Regions from separate parts of the Tumebacillus sp. BK434 genome, predicted to be linked through region 3. Evidence: predicted binding sites of a transcription regulator. Region 3 holds the regulator's gene; each other region holds the start of a gene.
What was found. Region 3 encodes LexA, which represses DNA repair genes until DNA is damaged. Its sites were predicted from a motif close to CGAACATATGTTCG; they were not measured.

Region 1 (3,111 bases), on a different contig from region 3:
CACGATCCGGAGGACTTGGCGGAACATACGGATGTGATCGTCGTCTGGGGCCGCAACGTCTCGGTGACGAACATGCACATGATGCCGTTTTTGAAGCGGGCGATGAACCGCGGGGCGGAGCTGGTCATCGTCGACCCGCTGATGACCGATTTGAGCGGCAAAGCGACGCGACAGCTCCAACCGCGGCCGGGCACAGACGGGGCGCTGGTGCTGGGGATGGCGGCCCATCTGCTCCAGCAGGGGCTGGTCGATCGGGTGTTTGTCGAAGAGCACGCCATCGGATATGATGCGTTTGCTGAGTATGTGCGAACATGGACGGTCGAGCAGGCGGCGGAGATCACCGATGTGCCGGCCGACGACATTCGCTGGCTGGCGGAGCGCTACGGCTCCGGCAAGGCGGTGGCGACGCTGCTGGGGCTCGGGCTGCAGCGCTACGCCAACGGCGGCAACACGATCCGGTTGATCGACGCCTTGGGTGCGATGAGCGGACAGGTCGGACGCTCCGGCGGCGGCGTGCATTATGCGAATCAGGTGCACCGCTTCGACTACCGGAAGTTGATGAAGCCGGATGCGCGAACCGACTACCGGGCGTTCACGAAGATCACGCAGGCGGATGAAATTTTGGCGGTGCAGGGTACGGAGCAGCCCGTACAGGTGCTGTTTGTGACGCGGGGCAACCCGGTGGCGCAGTTGCCGGAGACGGGCAAGACTTTGGCAGCGTATGAGTCGATTCCTTGCAAAGTGGTGATCGACATGTTCCTGCATGACACGGGGATGATCGCCGATTACTTCTTGCCGTGCACGACGGTGTTTGAGGAAGAGGACATCATGTACTCGTCGATGTGGCACTCCTATCTGGCCTATGTGAACCGGGTTGTGGAGCCGCGTGGCGAGACGCGTCCGGACTGGATGATCCTGCAGGGGCTGGCCGACGAGCTGGGCTTTGGCGAGGAATTTGGCCGCGATGTGCACGCATGGATGGAAGAGGCGATGGCTCCGCTGCAGGAGGACGGCATCACGCGGGAGAAACTGCAGCAGGACGGTTTTTTGAAGGCGCATGAAGAGCCGGTGGCGTGGGCCGATTTTCAGTTTGGCACGCCGTCGGGCAAGTATGAGTTTGCGTCATCGGCGGCAGCAGCGGACGGGGCATCGCCGATCCCGATTTTTGAAGAGCCGGTGGAAAGCCCGCGCCGGGATCGGGAGCTGGCGCGGAAGTACCCGTACCATCTGCTGACGATCCATCCGCGGCGCTCCTTGAATTCGCAGTATTATCACGTGCTGAAGATGCCGGAGCGTCCGGTGGTGGAGATCTCGGCGTTTGTGGCGGAGGAGACGGGGCTTGCCGATGGCGATCTCGTGCGCGTGTACAACGAGCGCGGCGAGGTGCTGGGCAACGTGAAGATCGTCTCCGGGCAGCACAAGCGGACGATCAAGATCGAAGAGGGCTGGTGGGGCAACCGGGGCACGGCGCTCAATGCCTTGACCTCGAACCGCCGCAGCGACTTGGGAATCGGGTCGGCGCAGTATGATTGCCTGGTCAATTTGGCGAAAGCATAGATGAGTGAGTGACAGAGGTCTCCTCTCCGGGAAACGGAGGGGGGATTTTTTTGCAGATTTTTAGGAACAAATGTTCGATTTTTGTGGCATAAGGAACGTGTGTTCGTATATAATAAGAAGAGAACGTGATGGAAATTCGAGCGGAGGTGTACGGCATGGCAGTTCAAGGGAGAAAAGAGATTGAGATTTCACAGCGCGAGCATCGACCCGTCTCGCTGATCTATCTGGACAGCAAGGGGGCGATCTCCCAGCGTGTCGTGCAGGTGACCGACGTGACAGACGAGGGGATTCAGGCCTATTGTTTCCTGCGCAAAAAGCCGCGGACCTTCCGTCCTGATCAGATCCTCGCAGCCTCCCTGCAAGCTCGAAGACCTCTCACAAGATAAAGGGAGCCTGTCGAAAATTTGATGGCTTTTGAAGTGCATTTGGGAAAGACCGAGCTTCTCCACCTGTGCTACAATGAACCTGCTAATTGAAGAAAAGCAATACCTCCAGCCGACCCAAGTACGTGACCCTCGCCTGAGGGTCAACCCAATTTTTCTTCATCCCCCAAGGAGGTATCATTGTGAGCACAGAGCGTGTTGAGCCAGGGGACCGCTTAGAAATCGCTTTGCAAGAGTACAGAGAGAGCTATATTCGTTTGGAGCGGGTGTTCACGGAGGGTTTTGAACGCCTTGAGAAACGGTTTACAGAATTTAACTCCTACTACAGAGAAGTCATCAATCGCCCGAACCGGAAATCGGACATGCAGTGCGAGGTGATTGACTTCCAGATTGTGAAACTGGATGCCCAGATTAAGTTGCTGAAGAGCAGACGGAGGGCATAGTCCGCACTGCGGATAGACAACCTCTCTCTCGTGCATCCTGAAGCATAAGGAGGGATGTGGACCATGGGTGAAAAGATCATCGCCGTCAACAAGGACCAGAACGGGGACATTGCGGAAGTGATGACACATACCGGGCGGGTGATTTCCATTCAGCAGGCGATGCAGGAAGCGGCCGAAGGGAAATTTGACTCGATTACGTCTCTGGACAAGGAAGGCAATTGGACGATTGCCAACTCCACCGGGGACGGCCAGCCAGAGACCGGGAACAACTTGGACATGCTCCCGTCTTTTGCAGAAGCGATGCACGAGGGAGAGTCTCTTCAGTAATTCTGACCACAGAGGTTCTTTCGCTACCAAGGCGGGAGAACTTTTTTCTTGTTCCACGTGGAACATTAGTGGAATCTCTAGGGATTTGCTATAATAGAGGTTGGAATACTTTTGGAGGTGTAAGCCAGATGGCTTTGTCTGTTGGTATTGTAGGATTGCCGAACGTCGGCAAATCAACTCTTTTTAACGCGATTACAAAAGCGGGCGCCGAAGCGGCAAACTACCCGTTTTGTACGATTGACCCGAACGTTGGTGTGGTCGAAGTGCCGGACGAACGTTTGCAAAAATTGACGGAAATCGTCGTTCCGAACCGAGTCGTGCCGACCGCATTTGAATTTGTAGATATCGCGGGCCTGGTCGAAGGCGCTTCCCGAGGCGAAGGTCTCGGCAACAAATTCCTC
Region 2 (3,111 bases), 600 kb from region 3:
TCGGGTTCTCCGCCGAGAAGTAGCGCGGGCGGTTGCCGGTCTGCGCCTCTTCGATCAGCTCGTCGATCCGGATCAGATCCTGGGTGCCGACGATCCCGTCAATCTCCGGAATTTCGGTCATCAATTCATCCTGATAGCGCTGAGCCATGCAGCCGGCGACCAGAACAGATTTTACATGGTGTGTTTCTTTCAATTGCGCCATGGTCAGAATCGTCTCGACCGATTCAGCCTTGGCATTGTCGATAAAGCCGCAAGTGTTGACGACAACGACATCTGCATCATCCGGGGAGTCGACAATTTCATACTCTTTGCCTTTGACAATCCCCATCATGACTTCCGAATCTACGAGATTTTTTTCACAACCGAGCGTCACGAAGTGTACTTTTTGTATGGTTTTCTGTGTCACTAGCCTATCCTCCAGAGCCTAAGCGAAGCTTGGCATTCTGCACTCAAGTATAAACGAATGCGGAAATGGTGTCAAAAGTAAAGGAAGAAGACTCCGCAGCGGGCAGAGTCTTCCTCATCGGTTTGAAGCCGGATGTTAGCGGTAGTTGTTAAACTGCAGGTCGACCGGAACATCCGCCTCTTTCAGCAGTTGGATCACCGCTTGCAGATCATCGCGGCTCTTGCCGGAGACGCGAACCGCATCGCCTTGAACGGACGCCTGAACTTTGATCTTCGAGTCCTTGATCAGCTTGACGATCTTCTTCGCGTTGTCCTGATCGATGCCTTGCTTGATCTTGACAGACTGGCGCACGGTGCCGGCAGCAGCCGGCTCCACCTTGCCGTAGTTGAGCGACTTCAGCGAGATGCCGCGCTTGATGATCTTGCTTTCGAGGATGTCAACAACGCTTCTCAGCTTGCCTTCATCATCAGATGCGAGCACGATCTCTTCCTCTTTCAACTCGATCGAGCTCTTGCTGCCTTTAAAGTCAAAGCGGGAGGTCATCTCCTTGCTCGCTTGGTTGACTGCGTTGTCCAGCTCTTGCATGTCCACTTTAGACACAACGTCAAAAGACGCGTCTTTCGCCATCTGTAGGTACCTCCTGTCCCAACAATCTATCTCCCCAATTATAACACAAAGCGCCGCACATTAAGCGCCAAAAAATCCCATAACAAAAATTCGACTTCGCGCTTTTAAAATGGCGAACACGGTGTTAGAATACGAACATATATTCCCGGAACGTTTGTTCTGATTTTGAGGAGGCCGATGCGATGACCGACGGATTTGATCCGCTCTCCACGGTAAAGGAAATCCTCATCCTCCATCTGCTCCGCCAGCATGTCGAAGCAGACCTCGGCAGAATCCGCGCCTTGGCGCTTCATCTGGGCAAGGCTTATGTCGAACGGCTGGAAGCGTACCATGCCGGCCTGCTCAAGCGGATTGGCGACGCGAAGCGGCTCTTGAAACGACATGGCGTGCGCGTGATCCAACAGGAAAAAAGCAGTCTGGATTTTCAGATCACCTACGTGGAGCGGGGATATGAAATCAGGCACTGCTTTCTGCTGGCAACCTTGTATGCGGAAAGCCAAGAGCGGTTTTTGCTGGATTTTTGGGGTGGGAGGTGATGAGGATGAAAGGAAAAGAAGACTTGCAATTGGCCCGTGCGCTCGATCAGCTCAGCGTGTACTTTTACGCGATCGGCGTGCCGTTTACGCTGGTCGATCTGTACCGGTTAGCCTATGGTGCGGCATGGGAGGAGATGCCGGGTGCGCTGTGGCTGGAGTTTTTGGCCGATGACCCGCAGGTTCGGGCCGGGCGGGATGAATTTTATTCGCTGCTGACGATCTTCAAGACGCTCGACGACAACGGGCTCACCAAGCTGCTCGACGTGATCGCTGAGGAGACAGAACGGCTGGGGATCGGCATGGGCATCCTCAAGCCCGGGCGCAATACAGGCCGTCCTCCCCGTCTCGATGACGGCGGAGAGGACGAATCCTGATGCGGCCGAATCCCCTTTTCTTCTGCCTTTCCGGTTTTGTAAGGACTCGTCTGGTTACGACTTCAGGTTGAACAAGAACGTATAGCCGCCGAGGATCTGTTCGATCTGCACCGGCTGCTCGTTGACTTTGACGGTGAGGTACTTGGATGCCCCCGTCTGCATCGAGATCGCTTGTTTCGCCTTCCAGGTGCGGGTCTCACCCTTTTTGACGATGCCCGACTCCAGCACCTTGCCATCTGCTGTGACTTGCATCCAGCAGTCGTTCGATGCGGCGAGCACCACCGTCATTTCGTTGGTGCCGGATACCTGATAGGTGGTCTGCGTCCCGGCTTTTTGCACCTGCTGTACCACCGTCGTCTGCTTTGGCGGCTCCTCTTTCGGCGGAGTGGTCGGCGTCGTAGCGGGCGTCTGCGGATTCGCTGGCGGCTTTTGCTGTTCAGCCGTCTTGACATCCGCCTTTTCGTTGCTGACCTGCTGCTGGTCGTCTCGGTTCACGTACAGGGCGTACGCAGCCGACAGCGCCACGAGGATCGCGACGGCGATCGCCACCTGCGGAAGCAGGCGCGGATTGAACGAAGCGGGCTTGCCGAGGCTCCTGCTCTTTTGCGCGACGCGCACCGGTTCGACCTGCGCATCGCTTTTCTCTGCAGACAGTCCGTAGCGGTCGAGCATCTCCTGGCCGTCCACCTCCAGGAAATCACAATAGCTTTTGATAAAGCCGCGAACATAGACTACACCCGGCATTGCCGACAGATCGCCCGCTTCGATCGCTTCGAGATAGCGGGTGCGGATCTTGGTCGCCTGCTGGACATCATTCAGCTGATAGCCTTTTTCCTCGCGGATTCGTTTGAGCTCAGCTCCGAGTTCCTGCACGTTGTTACCTCCTTCGAGACTATGCTGCCCTTTCCTTGCTAACTGATATCGAAGGATGAAAATCCGGTCTGAATCATCTGGTAGGAGATCTCTTCTTCCGGCGAGTTGCGCAGCTCGATAATCCGGTCGAAATGCTCCCAGCCAAACTCTGTCTCCCGAACAAAGATATCAGGGTGTTCAATCACCTTCGGCGCCGGCAGCCGCATGATTTCGCGGACGAGCGAGTGGTGCTGCTCGTTGGAGCGCAATGTCGACACGATGCCGTCGATCAGGTAGACCATGTTGTCTGTCGCCA
Region 3 (3,111 bases):
AACCAGAAATGAGCTACACTGTAGAAGACGTCAAACGCATGGCCAAAGAAGAGAATGTTCGTTACATCCGCCTGCAATTCACCGACTTGCTCGGCGTGATCAAGAACGTAGAGATCCCGGTCTCTCAACTTGACAAGGCTCTGGATAACAAAATGATGTTTGACGGCTCCTCGATCGACGGCTTCGTCCGCATTGAAGAGTCCGACATGTACCTCTACCCGGACCTCAACACCTGGCTGATCTTCCCGTGGGAAACGGAGAAAGGCTACAAGGTAGCCCGCCTGATCTGCGACATCTACATGCCGGACGGCACCCCGTTCCCGGGCGACCCGCGCTCCACGCTGAAGCGCGCGCTGGAAGACGCAAAAGCGCTGGGCTTTGACACGATGAACGTCGGTCCGGAGCCGGAATTCTTCCTCTTCAAACTCGACGAAAAAGGCAACATCACCACCGAAGTCAACGACCAAGGCGGCTACTTCGACCTCGCACCGGTCGACCTCGGCGAGAACTGCCGCCGCGAGATCGTGCTGACGCTGGAAGAGATGGGCTTTGAGATCGAAGCTTCCCACCATGAAGTTGCAGTCGGTCAGCATGAGATCGACTTCAAATACACCGACGCTGTAACTGCAGCGGACAACATCATGACATTCAAACTGGTCGTCAAAACGATCGCCCGCAAGCACGGCCTGCATGCAACCTTTATGCCGAAGCCGATCTTTGGCATCAACGGTTCCGGTATGCACTGCCACATGTCCCTGTTCCAAGGCAGCACCAACGCATTCTACGATGAAAGCGACGAGCTCGGCCTGTCTCAACAAGCGAAGCACTTCCTGGCTGGCATTCTGCTCCATGCACGCGGCTTTGCAGCGATCACCAACCCGACCGTCAACTCCTACAAGCGTCTCGTTCCGGGCTATGAAGCGCCGTGCTACATCGCATGGTCGGCGAAGAACCGTTCGCCGCTGGTGCGCATCCCGGCCTCCCGCGGCCTGTCCACCCGCGTCGAAGTTCGCAACCCGGACCCGGCTTGCAACCCGTACCTCGCGCTGGCTGCGATGCTGCAAGCGGGCCTCGACGGCATCCGCCGCGAGCTGAAGCTGGTCGATCCGGTCAACCGCAACATCTACGTGATGAACGAAGAAGAGCGCCTCGAAAACGGCATCCTTTCGCTGCCGGCTTCCCTGAAAGAAGCGATCGACGAGCTGCTCGCAGACGAAGTTATCGTCAATGCGCTGGGCGAGCATGTCATCGCGCACTTCGTCGAAGCGAAGCAAATCGAATGGGATATGTTCCGCACCGCCGTCACCGAGTGGGAGCGCAACCAATACCTGACCACGTACTAAGAGCGATAAGCCCCTCATCTCGGCGAGATGAGGGGCTTTTCTATGCATGAAAAAACCCGCCCGGAAAGGGCGGGTTACGTATTTTACATGATCTCGCGGAAAACGCCGATCACTTTGCCAAGGATGGTGACATTGCGGTAGCGCATCGCGTCCATGGTCGGATTCTCCGGCTGCAAGCGGATGTGGTCGGCCTCGCGATAGAAGCGCTTGACGGTCGCTTCGTCGTCTTCGGTCATCGCGACGACAATCTCGCCGTTGTGGGCGGTGGACTGCTGGCGGACGATGACGAGGTCGCCGTCGTAGATGCCGGCATCGATCATCGATTCGCCGACGACGTTGAGCAGGAAGACGTTGTTATCACCGACAAAGCGGGTCGGCAGCGGGAAGTAGTCTTCCACATTTTCGATCGCGGTGATCGGCATCCCCGCCGTGACGCGGCCGACGATCGGCGCCATCACGGTCGAGTATTCAAAGCGGGAATCGGACGCTCCCTCTTCATCGAGCACCTCGATGGCGCGCGGCTTGGTCGGGTCGCGGCGGATCAGACCCTTCTGCTCCAAGCGGGCCAGGTGGCCGTGGACGGTGGAACTGGATGCAAGGCCGACCGCTTCTCCGATCTCACGCACCGATGGCGGATACCCCTTGTCTTTGACTTCTCGTTTGATAAAATCCATGATTTCCTGTTGCCGCTTGGACAGCTTGATCATTGCAGAATACACTCCTTGACTACATGGTATGAGAACTCTATGATGATGGGAAAATATGTTCGCAGATTCGATGTTGAAAAAATTATACCACAGCTTGGTAACAGATACAAACGTAAGTTCTTATTTCCGACATTCTTCCGATTTTTCGGACAGGTGCAACTGGCATGTAACAACGAATGGTATAATTCGATCAGCAGAACAGGCTCAACATGGAGGGAGAACGCATATGCGCTTACAAGACAAGACAGCAATCATCACCGGCGGAGCGAACGGCATCGGCAAGGAGACGGCCATCCTGTTCGCACAGAACGGGGCGAAGGTGATCCTCGCCGATTTTGATGAAACGAACGGCGCGCTTGCCGTCGAAGAACTGCGCGGGCTCGGCGCAGAAGCTCATTTTGTAAAAGCGGACGTGTCCTCGTCCGAAGACGTCGAGCAGATCGTGGCCGCCGCGCTCGAAAAGTTCGGCCGCGTCGACATCCTCGTCAACAACGCCGGGATCACCCGCGACGGCTTCCTCGTCAAGATGGAACAGGAGCAGTGGGACCAAGTGATCGGCATCAACCTGACCGGCGTCTTCCTCTGCACGCAGGCGGCCGCCAAGGTGATGATGGCGCAGGGCAGCGGCGTGATCCTCAATGCCGCATCGGTCGTCGCCCAGTTCGGCAACGTCGGCCAGACCAACTACGCGGCGACCAAGGCGGGCGTCGTCGGCATGACCAAGACATGGGCGAAAGAGCTCGGCCCGAAAGGCGTGCGCGTCAACGCGGTCGCACCGGGGTTTGTCGCCACCAACATGACCGGCAAAGTGCCGGAGAAGGTGCTGCAGGCGATGCAGATGCAGACGCCGCTGCGCCGCCTCGGCCAGCCGCGCGACATCGCCAACGCCTACCTGTTCCTGGCGTCCGATGAAGCGAGCTTTATCAACGGCGCAGTGCTGGCGGTCGACGGAGGCTTGAGCTTCTGATGAGGATGGCGCGGTTTCCATGGCTGGGAGGCCGCGTCCGGCATCATGCCGGGCGACACGGGATTCAGCAGGAGATCATCGAGACCAAGGCAGG
Region 4 (3,111 bases), on a different contig from region 3:
CCGCGGTGACCGACAGGAATTCGTCCAAGTTCTCCAAGCGCGCGTCCGCTTCCAAAGTCTTCTCCAGTTCCAGCTCTTTGCGGTAGCCGGTCAGCTTCAGCACTTCGGCGGTCAGATCGGACACCGTCAAGTACGGCATCTGCGAAGCAAAATTGCGCATCAGCAGGACGAACTCTTTGATCGCCCCGTTCGCTTTGCCGCGAATGCCGATGTTTTCGATCTCCATCAGGGCCTGGAAGGCCGACAGCTCATTCGCAGCCGCGTAGTCGAGAATCTTGCCGACGGTGGTGTCGCCGATGCCCCGCTTCGGCACGTTGATCACGCGGGTCAGCGAGAGGTCGTCGTTCAGGTTGGCGATCAGGCGCAGATAGGCCAAGAGGTCTTTGATCTCTTTGCGCTCATAGAACTTGATGCCGCCGTAGATCGTGTACGGCACGGTCGATTTCAGCAAGGATTCCTCGATCACGCGGGACTGGGCGTTGGTGCGGTAGAGCACGGCGATGTCGGAGTGCTTGCCGCCGCCTTTGATGTGTTCGAGCGACTGCTGGATGACGAACTGCGCTTCGGCGTGCTCGTCGTACGCTTTGTACAGCTTGACCAGCTCGCCTTCCGGTTTTGTCGACCAGAGATTCTTCTCTTTGCGCTCGGAGTTGTTTTCGATGACTTTGTTCGCAGCTTGCAGGATGAAGCCGGTGGAGCGGTAGTTCTGCTCCAGCTTGATCACCGTCGTCTCCGGATAATCTTTTTCAAAATGGAGGATGTTGGTGATGTCCGCCCCACGCCAGGCGTAGATCGACTGGTCGGAATCGCCGACGACGCAGATGTTGCGCTTTTTCTGGGCGAGCAATTGCACCAGCTGATACTGCGCCTTGTTGGTGTCCTGATACTCGTCGACGTGGACGTAATGCCAGCGATTTTGGTAGAACGACAGCACCTCTTCATGGTGCCGGAACAGGTAGACCGTCTTCATGATCAGGTCGTCAAAGTCCATCGCGTTGTTCGCCTTCAGCTTCTTCTGATAGGCGATGTAAACGTCGGCGGCGACCTTGCCGAACACGTCGCCTTCGCGCACCGTGTCGGCGAAGCGCTCATGTGTCAGCAGGTCGTTTTTCGCGTTGGAGATCATCGCGAGCAAGCCGCGCGGGTCGAACTTTTTCGGGTCGATGTTCAGCTCTTTCAAGCATTGTTTGACGGCGGTGAGCTGGTCGCCGGCGTCGAGAATGGTGAACGAGTTGGTGTACCCGAGCTTGTCCGCATCGCGGCGCAACACGCGCACGCACATCGAGTGGAAGGTGGAGATCCAAACGTCATACGCATTCGGGCCGATCAGGTTCTCGACGCGCTCGCGCATCTCTTTTGCCGCTTTATTGGTAAAGGTGATCGCGAGAATCTGCCATGGCGCCACGCGGCGCTCCCCGATCAGATAGGCGATGCGCCGGGTCAGCACGCTCGTCTTGCCCGAACCGGCTCCCGCGATGATCAATAGCGGGCCTTGGCTATGCAGCACCGCTTCTTTTTGCTGCGGATTGAGACCTTCGAGCATCTTCTCTCCGCCTTGTATTGAAAACATGTGCAACACCTCATGTCTAGTACTCAGTGCATCTTGAAGCTCATTATAGCAAACATAAGTTCCCATATCTATGCTCACCATCTACAGACAATAAAAACAGACGCAGCGAAAAAAGTCTATGAGCTGCGTCATATTTGCGAGTTTATTTGCCGCGCGTATCGGCCAGCCGCACCATCATCAGTTCGGCGGCGTATGGCCCGGTTTTTTCATAGAATTTGCGGATCTGCGAGAGTTCGACCTCGGCGATGTCGCGCGGCATCAGCATGTGGAATTGGATCAGGGTCGCGACATGCAAGGCAAACTCGTGATCATAGCCAAAGCGCGTCAAAATCCGGTACGCCAGCTGCGCGCCGAGGTTCTCGTGATCGTAGAAGTGCCCGTTCAAGCTGGTCTGGATGTGCGCTTTGGGGATCTGCTCCCCTTCTACGACGTAATACTCGCCCGAATCGCGCCCGTCGCGAATGTCCGCTCCATTTTCGATCTCGACGCGCTCTTTCGCTTTGAAACGGCCGTAGGGCGTTTTGATGACGCCGGTAAACTGCTTGATCCCGGGGTAGGCTTTGCCGATGTCATGCAAAAGCAGCGTCCAGACCATGTGCAGCGACGTGCCGGCGACGACTTCGGTTGCTTTGATGATGTGTTCGAAGACGGTGAAATGGTGGTAGGGGTTGTGCTGGTCGAGCGGGATGGCGCGGTGGAGCTCGGGAAGCCATTTTTCCAAACGTCCGTCCGCTGCCAATTCGCGCACCACTTGGACGGGATGCTTGATGAACCGGGCTTCGTGTTCTTGGAAGAAAGCGGCCGCTTCTTCATGCACCGCTTCGGCGGTGCGCACTTCGATGCGGTCGAAGTCTTCCGCATAGGTCGGGATCTGCAAGAGCCGTTCATAGCGGCGGATCTGCGCTTCGGAGACGGACGGTTCGCCCGCTGCCTGGCGCTTGCCGTTCATCGCCACCGCTGCTTCCAGCGGCACGTTCAGAAAAATGGCCTCAGTCTGATAGCCATGCTGGCGCGCCAGTTCCAGATAGGGTCTTCTGTATTTCGGAACGCGGTGTTTGGCGTCGAGCACGACCTGGCGGCCACCTGCCATCGCCTGTGTCAGGCGGTCTTTGACGGCAGCCAGCACCGCGTCGTTGATGTCTCGGGTGATCGTCTGCTCGCCAAACAGTTCCTTCTTCACATCGTCGGCGTGAATCCAGACGCCTTGGTTGGCCGCGGTCAGGTCGCGTGCGACCGTCGATTTGCCGCTGGCGGGGATGCCGACCAGCACGGTGAGGACAGACATGGGGGACGCTCCTTCCATACATTGCGTTGCATGTAGCATGCGCTGTTCTAGTGTTTCCTAATATATGTTATAATCGATGAATATTCGGTCTATCCGGCTCATAAGTATGTTCGGATGCTACTGCCTGCATATTATAGAGTGAAATGAATGGGAGTGATGACTCGAAATGAACATCGTAATGGCCCTACTCGCACTTGGGTTCCTGATCTTCATCCACGAACTTGGACATTTCTGGGCTGCGCGTGCCACCGGCGTC

Region 1: EV586_RS19760 (WYL domain-containing protein) is a predicted target of LexA. The motif match lies at 1,621-1,634, and genes of this name have one in related genera.
Region 2: EV586_RS00535 (YhjD family protein) is a predicted target of LexA. The motif match lies at 1,166-1,179, and genes of this name have one in related genera.
Region 4: pcrA (DNA helicase PcrA) is a predicted target of LexA. The motif match lies at 1,620-1,633, and genes of this name have one in related genera.

Annotation. Positions count from the first base shown of each region.
Region 1 covers NZ_SLXS01000013.1:15,710-18,820, reverse strand. The annotation lists gene EV586_RS19765 (molybdopterin-containing oxidoreductase family protein) at 1-1,557, shown strand, start outside; gene EV586_RS19760 (WYL domain-containing protein) at 1,713-1,943, shown strand; gene EV586_RS19755 (hypothetical protein) at 2,123-2,383, shown strand; gene EV586_RS19750 (DUF3892 domain-containing protein) at 2,447-2,710, shown strand; gene ychF (redox-regulated ATPase YchF) at 2,839-3,111, shown strand, end outside.
Region 2 covers NZ_SLXS01000001.1:98,168-101,278, reverse strand. The annotation lists gene rimO (30S ribosomal protein S12 methylthiotransferase RimO) at 1-406, opposite strand, end outside; gene EV586_RS00540 (YajQ family cyclic di-GMP-binding protein) at 542-1,033, opposite strand; gene EV586_RS00535 (YhjD family protein) at 1,216-1,569, shown strand; gene EV586_RS00530 (hypothetical protein) at 1,575-1,943, shown strand; gene EV586_RS00525 (helix-turn-helix domain-containing protein) at 1,998-2,816, opposite strand; gene EV586_RS00520 (DUF3388 domain-containing protein) at 2,855-3,111, opposite strand, start outside.
Region 3 covers NZ_SLXS01000001.1:696,259-699,369, reverse strand. The annotation lists gene glnA (type I glutamate--ammonia ligase) at 9-1,343, shown strand; gene lexA (transcriptional repressor LexA) at 1,427-2,050, opposite strand; gene fabG (3-oxoacyl-ACP reductase FabG) at 2,277-3,017, shown strand.
Region 4 covers NZ_SLXS01000002.1:623,877-626,987, reverse strand. The annotation lists gene pcrA (DNA helicase PcrA) at 1-1,570, opposite strand, end outside; gene EV586_RS07035 (AAA family ATPase) at 1,713-2,873, opposite strand; gene rseP (RIP metalloprotease RseP) at 3,022-3,111, shown strand, end outside.